DNA from 2 places in the Bacillus sp. DJP31 genome. Region 2 is predicted to be linked to the other one. Evidence: a T-box and tRNA genes for the amino acid it is inferred to sense, from the RefSeq annotation. Region 2 holds a T-box; the other holds one or more tRNA genes.
What was found. The T-box of region 2 lies ahead of metG (methionine--tRNA ligase). A T-box ahead of a tRNA ligase gene usually reads a tRNA of that ligase, here a tRNA-Met.

Region 1: it has a tRNA-Met gene. The T-box ahead of metG (methionine--tRNA ligase) is inferred to sense a tRNA for this amino acid. The anticodon was not compared.

What each region holds. Positions count from the first base shown of each region.
Region 1 is NZ_JBMERO010000041.1:597-6,918, reverse strand. It holds gene ACOI1C_RS21020 (ABC-F family ATP-binding cassette domain-containing protein) at 1-57, shown strand, start outside; partial or broken gene ACOI1C_RS21015 (protoglobin domain-containing protein) at 366-893, shown strand; gene ACOI1C_RS21010 (methyl-accepting chemotaxis protein) at 1,122-1,679, shown strand; gene tsaD (tRNA (adenosine(37)-N6)-threonylcarbamoyltransferase complex transferase subunit TsaD) at 1,749-2,765, opposite strand; gene rimI (ribosomal protein S18-alanine N-acetyltransferase) at 2,737-3,207, opposite strand; gene tsaB (tRNA (adenosine(37)-N6)-threonylcarbamoyltransferase complex dimerization subunit type 1 TsaB) at 3,221-3,919, opposite strand; gene tsaE (tRNA (adenosine(37)-N6)-threonylcarbamoyltransferase complex ATPase subunit type 1 TsaE) at 3,900-4,373, opposite strand; tRNA gene ACOI1C_RS20985 (tRNA-Asp) at 4,754-4,829, opposite strand; tRNA gene ACOI1C_RS20980 (tRNA-Met) at 4,841-4,917, opposite strand; gene ACOI1C_RS20975 (trans-sulfuration enzyme family protein) at 5,090-6,229, opposite strand.
Region 2 is NZ_JBMERO010000008.1:142,721-149,042, forward strand. It holds gene recQ (DNA helicase RecQ) at 1-503, opposite strand, end outside; gene metG (methionine--tRNA ligase) at 650-2,293, opposite strand; T-box leader at 2,370-2,646, opposite strand; gene ACOI1C_RS09970 (hypothetical protein) at 2,794-3,234, shown strand; gene ACOI1C_RS09975 (hypothetical protein) at 3,470-3,727, shown strand; gene ACOI1C_RS09980 (YjcZ family sporulation protein) at 3,938-4,033, opposite strand; gene ACOI1C_RS09985 (class I SAM-dependent methyltransferase) at 4,188-4,904, shown strand; gene ACOI1C_RS09990 (hypothetical protein) at 5,048-5,347, shown strand; gene ACOI1C_RS09995 (cation:proton antiporter) at 5,417-6,322, opposite strand, start outside.

The DNA.
Region 1 (6,322 bases), on a different contig from region 2:
CAACTTGAACAACTAATGGAAGAGTGGGAGCAATTGTTAGAGAAAACTAAATCATAGCTGTGGATAAATTCTCTGCACTTTGCTATAAAACTCTTATAAATAGAAATATTTCCCTTATATAACACTTAAAAAGCCAACGGTTTAGTCGTCGGCTTTTTTTTATCCACATATCCACAATCTTATCCACAATATCAACAGCTGTCTATAAAGGGCTATTTAGTCTTATCCACATAATGCACATCTACTTTTCCACATACCCACAGGAAATCGACAATATTCTCTTTATTTCAACACATTGAAAATTGATAAAACATACTCTATCATCTATGATATTATTAAAATGTTAGACACTAGGGGGAATTTAAATGTTGTTCAAGAAGTTACAAGCTAAGCAACAAAGTTATATAGCAACAATGGAATATGAGCATAAAAAGGTTATTCAATTAAGTCAGCCTGAATTATCCGAGCGTTTACGATATATGGACTTCCATTCTGAGCACCTACAAACTTTAAAAGAGATTCAGCCTGCTATTCTTGCTGTTTTAGATGAAGTTTTAGAAAAAGTATTGGATCATTTATATGAAAGTAAAACCCTAACAATGATTGCAGAAAAGACTACAAGAGAACGCTTAAAGGCTGTTTTTGTTGCTTATTTTAGAAGTGTTTTTAGTGGAGACATCAACGAAGAATACCTACAAATGCGCTCACGAATTGGGGCAACACATAATAAACAAAGCTTGCCACTTGATTGGTTCCTTGCTACCTATTCAGCCGTTCAAACGCTTGTATTACCAAAGCTTGTTGAACACTTTCAATCGGATCCTGCACAACTGACAAAAGTATTGCTATCTGTTACTCATGTATTAAATTTTGATGCACAATTAGTCGCTGGACATTATGTAAACAGGCGTATCCAAGAGGTTAATGAATTAAACGATAGAAATAAGGCACTTCAAAAAGAACTAACAATTATTAGCCAAGAAGTCGCAGCTTCCGTCGAACAAACAGAGGCTTCCCTTCAAGAAACAAGTAACCGTGCACAGCAAGTTAGAAAAGAAACAGAACATACACAAAAAAGCAGTCAAAATCTAGTTACCTTAACCAATCAAAACGAACAACAAATGGATCAAATGCTACACTCCTTCAATGAAGTCATAACTCAAGTGCACGAATCTATTACAAGTATGAATTCTTTAAAGAAAATTTCCGAAAACATTACTAGTATGACAAAAGAAATCGAGTCCATTGCGGATCAAACCAATTTATTAGCCTTAAATGCTTCAATCGAAGCTGCTCGTGCTGGTGAGCACGGAAAAGGATTTGCCGTTGTAGCAAGTGAAGTTCGTAAGCTTGCTGAAGGATCAAAAGGAATAAGCAACAATATTCATTCCTTAACAGTTGAAAGTCATAACACCGTTTCAAATCTAGTAGAACAAATGGTAGTCATGAATGATAAAACAACAGCCTCCTTTCAAAAAATTAATAATGTAAAGAGTGGTTTTGTTACGGTAAAAATGGAGATTGATCAATATATCGAATTATTCAATCGAAATAAAACAGATCTTGATTCCATTGTCGATTCTATTCAAGAAATGAGCATATCCACAGGTTCTTTATCTCACTTAGCTACTGAACTCCTGAATACTGCTGAACAAAGTATTGAACCTAAGGGCAAATAAATAAAAACACACTTTCTTATGAACCCCATCTTGTAGTATGGATTCATCAATAGAAGGTGTGTTTTTTCTTTAAAAAGATTTTAATTCTAGTCCTGGGTTTGCATTCATGTCTAATTGAGCCCGTTTTCCCTTTTCATAGGCTATGCTTCCAACTGCCGCAATCATAGCTGCATTATCTGTGCATAATGATAGTGGTGGCATGACTAGCTCGACATGTTGAAGCTCCTGAAATTTAGACTCGAGACTAGACCTAAGGCCTTTATTTGCAGCAACTCCACCAGCAAGTAGGACTTGCTTCACCCCATATTCTTTTGTTGCTCTCATCGTTTTCGTTACTAACACATCAATGACACTTTCTTGAAAGCTAGCAGCTAAGTCCTCTGGCTTGATCTCTTCCTCGCGCTGTTTCGCATTATGAAGTGTATTAATTACCGCTGACTTTAATCCACTAAAGCTAAAATCATAAGAATCTGGTTCTAACCACGCTCGCGGTAACTTAATGGTCACTTCGCCAACATGTGCTAAACGATCTATGTGTGGCCCACCTGGATATGGTAGGTTTAAGGTTCTCGCCACTTTGTCGTAGGCCTCACCAGCCGCATCATCCCTTGTCTCCCCAATTACCTCAAACGAGCCGTGTTCTTTCATCAATATCAACTCAGTATGTCCACCAGAGACAACCAATGCTAGTAATGGGAAAGTAAATTCTGTTACAAAGCGATTGGCATATATATGGCCTGCAATGTGGTGAACACCAATAAGTGGAATGTTATGTGCAAATGAAATGGCCTTCGCCGCATTAACTCCAATTAACAAAGCTCCAACTAACCCAGGACCTTCAGTTACGGCAATGCCGTCAATATCTTCAAACGTAACATTGGCTTCCTTTATTGCTTCTTCTAGTACTATCGTTAGTTGCTCCACATGATGTCTTGATGCAATCTCAGGGACTACTCCACCAAATCGTTTATGGCTCTCAATTTGAGAGGCCACTACATTTGAAAGAATTTCTCTTCCATCCTTAACTATGGCAACAGCCGTTTCATCACAGCTTGTTTCAATTCCTAATATGATCTGATGTTTCATGTATATTCACCCACATAACTAAGGCATCTTCGCCATTATCTGAATAATAATTTTTTCGGATGCCTCCATTTTCAAATCCTATTTTACGATATAGCGATTGAGCCACCGTATTTGAAACTCGTACCTCTAATGATAATCGCTCTGCACCTAATGCTTTTGCGAGCTCCATTGATTGATTCAATAGTCCTTCACCTAGCTTCCTTCCCCGATATGCAGGGAGAACCGCAATGTTTGTAACATGTGCATCTTCTAGTACAACCCACAATCCACAATACCCAATGATTTGGTCACGTTCCTGCATGACAACATAAGTCGCATAAGGATTATTTACCATCTCATTATAAAATGCTTCACGGCTCCAAGGCACCGCAAATGAAGCAAGCTCTATCACCATGATTTGATCAATATCTGCTGAGGTCATTAATCTATAAGATATATACATTTCTCTAACCTCCTTAATGAGATGACTCATTGGAAGCCAACCAGTTCGCTTCAGCTTCTGCTAAACGAAGATAGCTTGGTACAAAGGAGTGTAAGGGCTCTGCTTCTTTTCTTAACCCGATATAAGCGAGTAACGATGGTCTTGGATTCCAATCAATATAAGGAGAAAATACGGCTTGTTCTCCTAAATGCAGCTGTATAATGGATTGATGCATGGGTAGATCTGCTCCAATAAATAAAATAGGCTCTTGTAGCCCTTTCAACTTCTCTAACCAATCATCAATTAGGATGTTTTGGTCTTCAATTGAGGGAATCATTACTTCCCCATTGAACCGATACAAGCCTGTGTACAATTGGTTTCTTCTAGCATCCATTAAAGGGCAAACATACCCGTTAAAATCCTTGCCGTTCCAAGCCAAGTGCTCCAAGCTTGAAACTCCAATTAGGGGTATATTTAAACTCCAAGCCAATGATTTTGCTATAGAAATACCAATTCTCACACCTGTATAAGAACCAGGTCCCTTTGCCACTACAATTCTATGAAGCATGTTAGGTGTAATATCACAATCACTCATAACTTGCTGAATCGCAGGCATCAATCGGATCGAATGATTTTTTTTTACATTGGTTATGTATTCTCCGATGACCTGCTCATCTTCTGAAAGGGAAACCCCCATTACATAAGTAGACGAATCAATCGATAGTATCTTCATTTGCCATTAACTCCTTGATCAATTCTTCATATCTTTGCCCAGTTGCTTCAATAACTATTTTCCGCCTGCTATCATTTTCTCTAGTAATCATTATTTTCGCTTGTTCAGAGGGGAGCTGATCTAGTATTAAGTGTGCCCACTCCACTACGGTCACACCTTCACCATTAAAATACTCATCAAAGCCTAGATCCTCAAATGAATCCTGTACACGATATACATCCATATGATAGAGGGGGAGTCGACCTGCATACTCTTTAATGATCGTGAAGGTTGGACTATTGATGGTTCTAGTTACATCTAAGCCCTTAGCAAGCCCTTTGGTAAAGGTTGTCTTTCCCGCACCTAAGTCGCCCTCCAATAAAAAGACATCTCTTGGTTTTGTTAATTTCCCAATTTGAAAAGCAAGGCTCATCGTTTCTTCTTCATTATTTGTTATCCACTCATACTTTTTCATTCGATTCCCCATGATTAAAATGATTAAACCCCTTTTTATTCCGCTCAGTAATTTGTTCAACTTTCTTCAAAAAAACTTACAGAGCCTTTTTCAAGATTCCTAATTTTATCCTAAAGATATTTCTAAATTAGCCGAAACATTTGCTTATTAAATAAAATACTAAATTAAGAGTAGAAAGTACTTCTCAATATCTTTCTCACTTAACAGGATATGTAAACCTGTTGATGAGTCTCCTAAGGTACTCGTAACAAATATAATATCTCATGGTTTTGTAAAACAAAAAGACCTTAGGTTTTATCCTAAGGGTATTATATCATTTTCTTATGTTTGGTCTAAAAAAGCAAATAAAAAAAACGAAAGCACTTGTTTCGTTTGAGAAATGGCGGTCCCGACGGGATTCGAACCCGCGATCTCCTGCGTGACAGGCAGGCATGTTAACCGCTACACCACGGGACCATTATGTAATTTGGTTGCGGGGGCAGGATTTGAACCTACGACCTTCGGGTTATGAGCCCGACGAGCTACCAGACTGCTCCACCCCGCGATAATATTAGTATGATGTTGCTCTGAATGCATTTTATTCTACTTAGACGACCATACGTATTAAAGAACAAATCAGTATGCAAAAGTCTTTTTATTAGTAAATGCAGGAATTAAAAAGGCTACAAAAATAATTATACCATAACAATATTAAAAAGGAAAGAGAAAAGTCGATTTTATTTAATCGACTCTTTTATCGCCTCTTTGAAAACAGAAATTATATCATCATCTCGCTCTATACCAACGGAAATACGCACTAATCCTTCTGTAATTCCCAAGGACTCCAATGCTTCTTCTGAGAGGGCACGATGCGAAGTAGCGATAGGATAGGAAACAGTTGTCTCAATTCCTGCAAGTGTAGGAACAATCTTAACCCACTGGAGTGATCCAAAAAAATTTCTCATATCACATTGATTCGTATCTAACTCAATGGTAACCATTGCCCCATTTCCATTTATCGATAAATTAGCAGGATAAAACACTCTCTTGACCCCAAAAACCCCAACTAATCCCTCCGCAAGGTGAGCAGCGTTCATCGCTTGTCTCTCCATTCGAATACTCATGGTTTTTAACCCTCGACAAGCAAGCCAGCTTTCAAAAGGACTCAAATTGGCACCCAAATTAACTAGTTTTTGACTGACCTTTTCCATTAGCTGAGTGCCTCCAACAACAACACCAGCCGTAACATCACTGTGACCACCTATATACTTGGTTGCACTGTGAACAACTAAATCAATTCCATCTAAATAAGGCCTACACATTAGTGGAGTAGCAAAAGTATTATCAATTATAGAGACTAAGTTGAACTCTCTAGCAATCTCAACAATTTGACTAATATTCTCAACACGAAGTAATGGGTTTGTAACCGATTCACTGTAGATAACCTTTGTATTTCCCTTAATTGCATTTCTAATATGTTGCTTGTCCAAGAACGAAACAAATGATGATTCTATTCCAGCATCTCGTAGTTCTTTAGCAATTAATTGAAAGGTGCCACCGTACAGATCCTCATTTGCAATAATATGATCACCAGAGACTGCAACGGCTAGTATGCTCACCAAAATAGCGGAAATACCCGAAGAAGTAGCCACTCCAGTCTCAGCCCCTTCTAATGACGCAACACCATATCCTAGTTCATCCGTATTGGGATTTCCAACTCGAGAATAGAGATAATTACCTTTTCCTTCATAATAACCCTCTAATTCTTCTAGAGACCTAAACGTAAACGCAGACGATTGATAAATTGGCGTAACCTTGCTATGTATTGGTTCAACTTTCTTCTTAGAAAAATGTACATTTTTCGTATAAAAATCCAAAGCTTATCCCCTCACAGTCAAATATTAATTTGACTTTACTCCTATAAAGCAGGAAAGTCAATCATATGTTTGGGTATTATTGGAGTCTTCATT
Region 2 (6,322 bases):
GTTGCTGTTAATGCCAGTATAATTGGCTTAGATGTAAGTCGCTGAATGACCTGAGAAAGTGTGCGATAACTCGGTCGAAAGTCGTGACCCCAATGAGAAATACAGTGTGCTTCATCAACTGCGACCATGGATACATGGAGATTTTCGAGTAGGGAACAAAACTGAGGAGATTCAAATCGCTCTGGGGCAATGTAAATCATCTTAAAATCGCCATTTTGTGCTGCCTTTAACCGCTCTTGGACCACGGTGTTTGAGAGAGAACTATTAATAAATGTAGCAGGTATGCCAATCACCTTTAAACTATCAACCTGGTCCTTCATTAAGGAAATTAGAGGAGAAATAACGAGTGTAACACCGTCCATCAATAATGCTGGAATTTGATAACAAACAGATTTACCCCCACCAGTAGGCATCAAAACTAAAGAATTTCTGCCTTGAAGAACATTTCCAATAGCCTCTGCTTGTCCTTTCCGAAACCGATCATAGCCGTAATATTTCTTCAACAAAACTTCTGCTTCTAGTAAAATACCTCATCCCTCCAACATTTAAACAAGTCATTCTATTATAACAGAAATCCATTTGCTTTTGGTGATGGATTTTTCGCGTTAAAGCTGTGAGAAACTGCCCAACAGCTTTAATGCGGAAAATATCAAGAGCTTAAACCAAGCTTATTTCTTTCTTTTTCAATGGCACTTGGATCAATTCTTTCATATAGGGCTGTAATATTGTTTATAGTAGTATTTGATGTTTGTATATACTTCCATGAAGGCTGTTCGTTCATATTTAGATACCCTCTTATTTGTTCTGTTGAGAAAGGTAAAAAGGGTGAAAGTAAATTTGATAGGTTTACAATCACTTGAACACAGGTATATAAGGTATTATGACAATCTATTTCATTCTCTATTGCTGTCACCCAAGGCTTTTGCAGATCAAAGTATTTGTTAGCACCTCGGATTAAGTCGAAAATCAATTCAATTGCAACTTTGCATTCTCCATTTTCAATTTTACTTCCTACAATCTTATATAGCTCGGTGATTCTCGCTTTTAATTTTAAATCCATTGTTCCTTGAGGAATCTTACTATCAAACGATTTCTCGATGAACTTCAGTGTACGATTGACAAAGTTCCCATAGGCACCAAGCAGTTCTCCATTGTGAGAGTGGACAAATTCTCTCCAAGAAAAGTCTGCATCTCTTTTCTCTGGAGCGTTTATGGTGACATAATAACGAATGGAGTCAGGGTGATAGTTTGAGAGTAGGTCTGGCAACCATACGGCATAATTTTTGCTCGTTGAAATTTTCTTACGCTCTAACGTTAAATACTCATTTGATATAATATGACTTGGTAACTTTAGCTTTTCTTTTCCTAATAGGAGCGCAGGCCAAATGATTGTATGAAACGGAATATTGTCTTTACCATGAACATAATAGGCCTTTCCTTCAGGAGCATCTGGATTCCAAAAACCTTCCCAATCCTTGTTCATGGTTTTCCCCCACTCAATGGAAGAGGATAAGTAACCTGATACGGCTTCAATCCAAACGTAGATTTTTTTATCCTCGAATCCCGCTACAGGGACAGAAATGCCGATAGAAAGATCCCTCGAAACAGCCCGGTCATGTAAGCCTTCTTTTAAATAGCGCTCTGTTAGATGAATGGCATTTTCTCTCCAAGTGCCATTTATCTTTGCTTCCTGAAGAAAGGCTTCCAGTTTCGTTTGAAATAATGATAAGGCGAAATAAAAATGCTCAGTATCCTTTACTGTTGGAGATTGACTACACAGTTTACATTTTCGATGTAGCAAATCCAGAGGATCCAAAATACTTGAACAGGTATCACACTGATCTCCTCTAGCCTCGGCGAGACAGTGAGGACATGTGCCTTCAACATATCGATCAGGTAAGAATTGATCGCACTCCTCACAAAACGACTGCTGCACCGTCTTTTTATAAATCAAGTTCTTATCAAGTAAATCTTTAAAAAGCTCCTGAACTACTTGGTGATGAGTCTCCTTATCTGTTCTAGAAAAGAGATCAAACGTAAACCCTAATTGCTCAAAACAATGGACGAACTCCTGGTGATAATAATCCGTTATCGTTGAAACATCCTTCCCTTCCTGTCTTGCACGAATCGCAATAGGTGTTCCGTTACAATCACTACCCGACACATACAAAACCTCCTCACCCTTTTGTCTATAATACCTAGCTACTATATCGCCTGGTAACAAACCTGCAATATGTCCCAAATGCAGCGATCCATTTGCATACGGCCAAGCTCCACCGATAAAAATACTCATTCAGATCTCCTCCTATTTCCCAATTTTTTTAGCACAAAAATACAAAAACCTCGCCCTTTAACAAGAAAGATTCTTGTTAAAGGACGAGGTTGGACGCTCGTGTTACCACCTTTATTTACTAATAGCTCACACTATTAGCCTCAACAGGTACAAAGAAGCTCTCAAAAAGAAACTTCTATACCGTGGCATTTGTAACGGATGCCAACTCCCGTTGCAGCCTACCTCCAGGAAATGTGGAATCGGTGCACAGCTCAGAGACCATTTTCCAACATGTGTTCTTTGCTTCTTTTCAGCTACCGAAGCTCTCTGTAAAAGACACGACCATATTGTACTTTTCTCATCATAGCGTTTTTAACATACTGCCAGAAAGTAAAAGAAGTTTCAAGTCTTTTTCGTATCTAAATTTGAATCTGAACAACACTGTTTAAATAATAATCTAAGCCACTCATAGTTTTTATGTTTCTACAGATAATATGTTTAATTTTATAATAGAGGGGAGCATGAATTTGATCAGACCAATGGCTTTTTTACTACTAATTGTATTCTTTTTTGGACCACAAATCACACTTGCTAATCAAACGTGTGATTTGCCTTGCTTCATTAAATCTTCTGAATGGGAGGTTCAAGTTAAAGAGCTAAGTCCAACTTCATCAAAGAATAGTTCTCTTTGGTTCCGTCTTGAAAATAATACAAAACCCAAAAAAAATGTCACTGTCCGGGCATTCCTTTCAAATCCTTTCCTCACCTATCAAATTCCACTTTTCAATGCAGTAGAAATTTCAGAACTCTCACCGAATACAGATTTTGTTTTCCAACATTATGAAAGGCACCCTTCCTCTAAGCAAATAGAAATCGAACTAACATGGAAATCCTATGACAAGCTCTTAACTGAAACCTTTCTCATTAACATGGGTAAGGACCCTTCCGATTTACCACATTAACATGTTTGGGAGCTCTCCCCCTCACATGCACCTAAGTGGTAAAGCGAATCTCTCAGATTACGTTAGGAATAAGATCTACTTCTATCAATCTGTTTTAATCGTTAGATGTATAGATGTATCTCAAACCTATACACTGGCAACAATGTTAAAGGCTGTTTTCGTAAACATTTCACATAAATCGTATTTTAAAAAAACAATTTTTTAGAAAAGAGCGATGTTAAAAAAGGAGGAGAACATGAATAGTCCACTTTACCAAATTGTTAATGTCATAGAAAACGATAATGTAGTAACTGTAAACTATCTCTGCAAAAACGATCCCATTCCATACTCATTATTTCAATGCTCATTTGAAACGGATGGCACAAATTATTCAATACAAGAAATCCTACAATACTGTTTAAAATCTGAAGATTATCTAGATATACGAGGTCTCTATTCTTCTGATTTGGAACAATCAATTGCCGAAAACTTAAGTAATCAAATCATGCAGTAGTTTCTATCTTAACCATAAGAGAATATTGACCATTACGCAGCAAAGGAGTGGAGGAAAAACCTCCACTCCTTTGCTGTCAACTAAGATAATACTATTTAATACAGGAAGTCCTAAAAGGCCTGCACAGAGTTACTTAATGCGAGGAACAAAACTCCACAACGTTTAAGTAGCAAAGAGCTGCCCCCCCTTTTTTTTGATTATGTTGTTAGATTAGTAACCAACGTATGCTGAACCTACGATTACTAAAAGAATGAACAATACAACGATTAATGCGAAACCACCTGCATAACCTACTCCTCCGCTCATGGTGACACCTCCCCTATGACTCAAAGTTAGACTATTCATCGAAAAAAAATATGTAAGGGCGAATACCCAGTTTCAAACATTTTCGCGAGGAAAACTTACCGATACCTGTTAGCATGCATATGCTTTAGAAGGACTTATAAAAAGGAGAAAAAAGATGAAATACACCTATTCAGATTTACTTGCAATGTTTGGAATTGGGGGGGCACATCCAGGTGGCCTAGCTTTAACAAGAGCTATTTTAAGTGAACTACCATTGAATCAAGATACCTATTTTCTAGAAGTTGGGTGTGGAACAGGGCAAACGACTGCTTATATTATGTCCAATCATCCTTGCAAATTGTTTGCAGTCGATAACCATCCACTAATGATTAGTAAAGCGAAAAAAAGACTGCAATTTGGGCATGAAAAAGTTGAATTGTTAGAGGCCAGTGCCGAGCAACTTCCTTTTAAGGATCAGATGTTTCATTATGTGCTTTCTGAGTCGGTGACTGTGTTTACAAATATAAAGGAATCTGTAAACGAATATTTTAGAATTTTAAAAAATAATGGGGAACTAATTCTAATAGAGATGACGTTAAATCAGCCATTAGATCAAGATGAGGCGAAGGAGTTGATACAGTTTTATAAACTGAATCAACTTAATACTGAAGCAGATTGGATTGATCTCCTAAAAGAAGCTGGATTTAAAGATGTCGTAGCACACACAATTGTCCTTGAAGAACTCCACCGAGAAGACCAGGACTTCACAGAATTTGATATGAGTGAAAATATAGATCATCAATTGTTTCACATACTTGATACTCATGAAAAACTGACACTTCAATACAGTAATAAACTAGGCTTCCGTGTATTTATCTGCAAAAAGCAGTAACTAGTCAAAAGTACAATCCCTAGCTCCCTTCTTATCATAAGTTAATAATGTAATAGGAAAAATTGGTTGTAAAATAGCCAACGTTTGCTTTTGCAAGGAAAGTAGTTTACCTACTTATTAGCTATGAGAAGGAGGTTAAGCAAATGTCTCAAGATATGTATGGAATGTGTTGTCGTTATCAAGGTAAAACGGTCCGCATCAACGAACACAATGGACGTAACCATGTTGGGCTAATTACTAGAGTTAGCCGAGATCGTGTGTTCATCGAGCCTGCTTCACAAAGAGGCGGTTTGGGTGGTTATGGATACGGTTTCTATGGTGGCAGATATGGTGGATATGGTGGTGGATATGGTGGCAGATATGGTGGATATGGCTATGGTGGATATGGTGTTGCACTAGGTGCAATCGCTGGTATCGCATTAGCTGGTCTCTTCTTTTGGTAAATCATTAGAGACTGTCCTCAATTCTATTAAAGCGATGGGGGCATCCCATCGCTTTAATTCATTTACCAATTAATCAGTCTGTTTTTCGTTTAGTATTCCTAGCTTCACTATCAACGGCTGGATTGAAAGACCTTGAATAATTAATGAGAACAACACTACACAGAAAGTAAGCAATAATACATCATCTCTTCCTTCAAAGCCGGGTGGCAGGCTTAAGGCCAAGGCGATCGATAAGCTTCCCTTTAATCCACCCCAATTTAAAATGATTTTATCTTTATTGGATAGATCTTTTAAAAATGCGGTACTTACATATAAGGCGATTGTTCGAGCTATTAGGACTAACAAAATGGCAAGCAAAATAATTCCCCATCTTCCTGATAGATCAATCTGTCTTATTTCTAGTCCAATCATTAAGAAAATAAGTGAATTGGCTATCAGAGTAATTGTATCCCAAAATGAATGAATGTTCGTATGTGTAAGCTCTGACATCCCAACCTTGGCTCCGTAGCTCCCAAACACTAAGCCGCCTGTCACTACTGCAATTACACCTGAAACATGAAAATGTTCTGAAATGAAATAGGATCCGAAAAACAGCAAGGCAGAGAAAGCAATCTCCAATGGATAATCATCATATATACGAATGATTTGTGAGAAGATCCAACCTAAAAGCAATCCAATTATTGTGCCTCCAATAACGAACTTTAGAAACAACAAAACTCCGCTACCTATACCAGCCCAACCCATTTCTATGTAGGTGATCAGGTAAACTGTTGAAATTTGAAAAAGGACAACGGCTATACCATCGTTAAATAAGGACTCACCCTCGATAGTCGTAGCTAATCTAGAAGGTACTCCTAATGTCTTGAAAATGGAAAGAACGCTGATTGGATCAGTTGCACTCATTAAAGCAGCAAAAGTAAAGGCTACCACTAAGGGCAAACCTAGTAAATAGTACCCTCCAAAACCAATTAATAT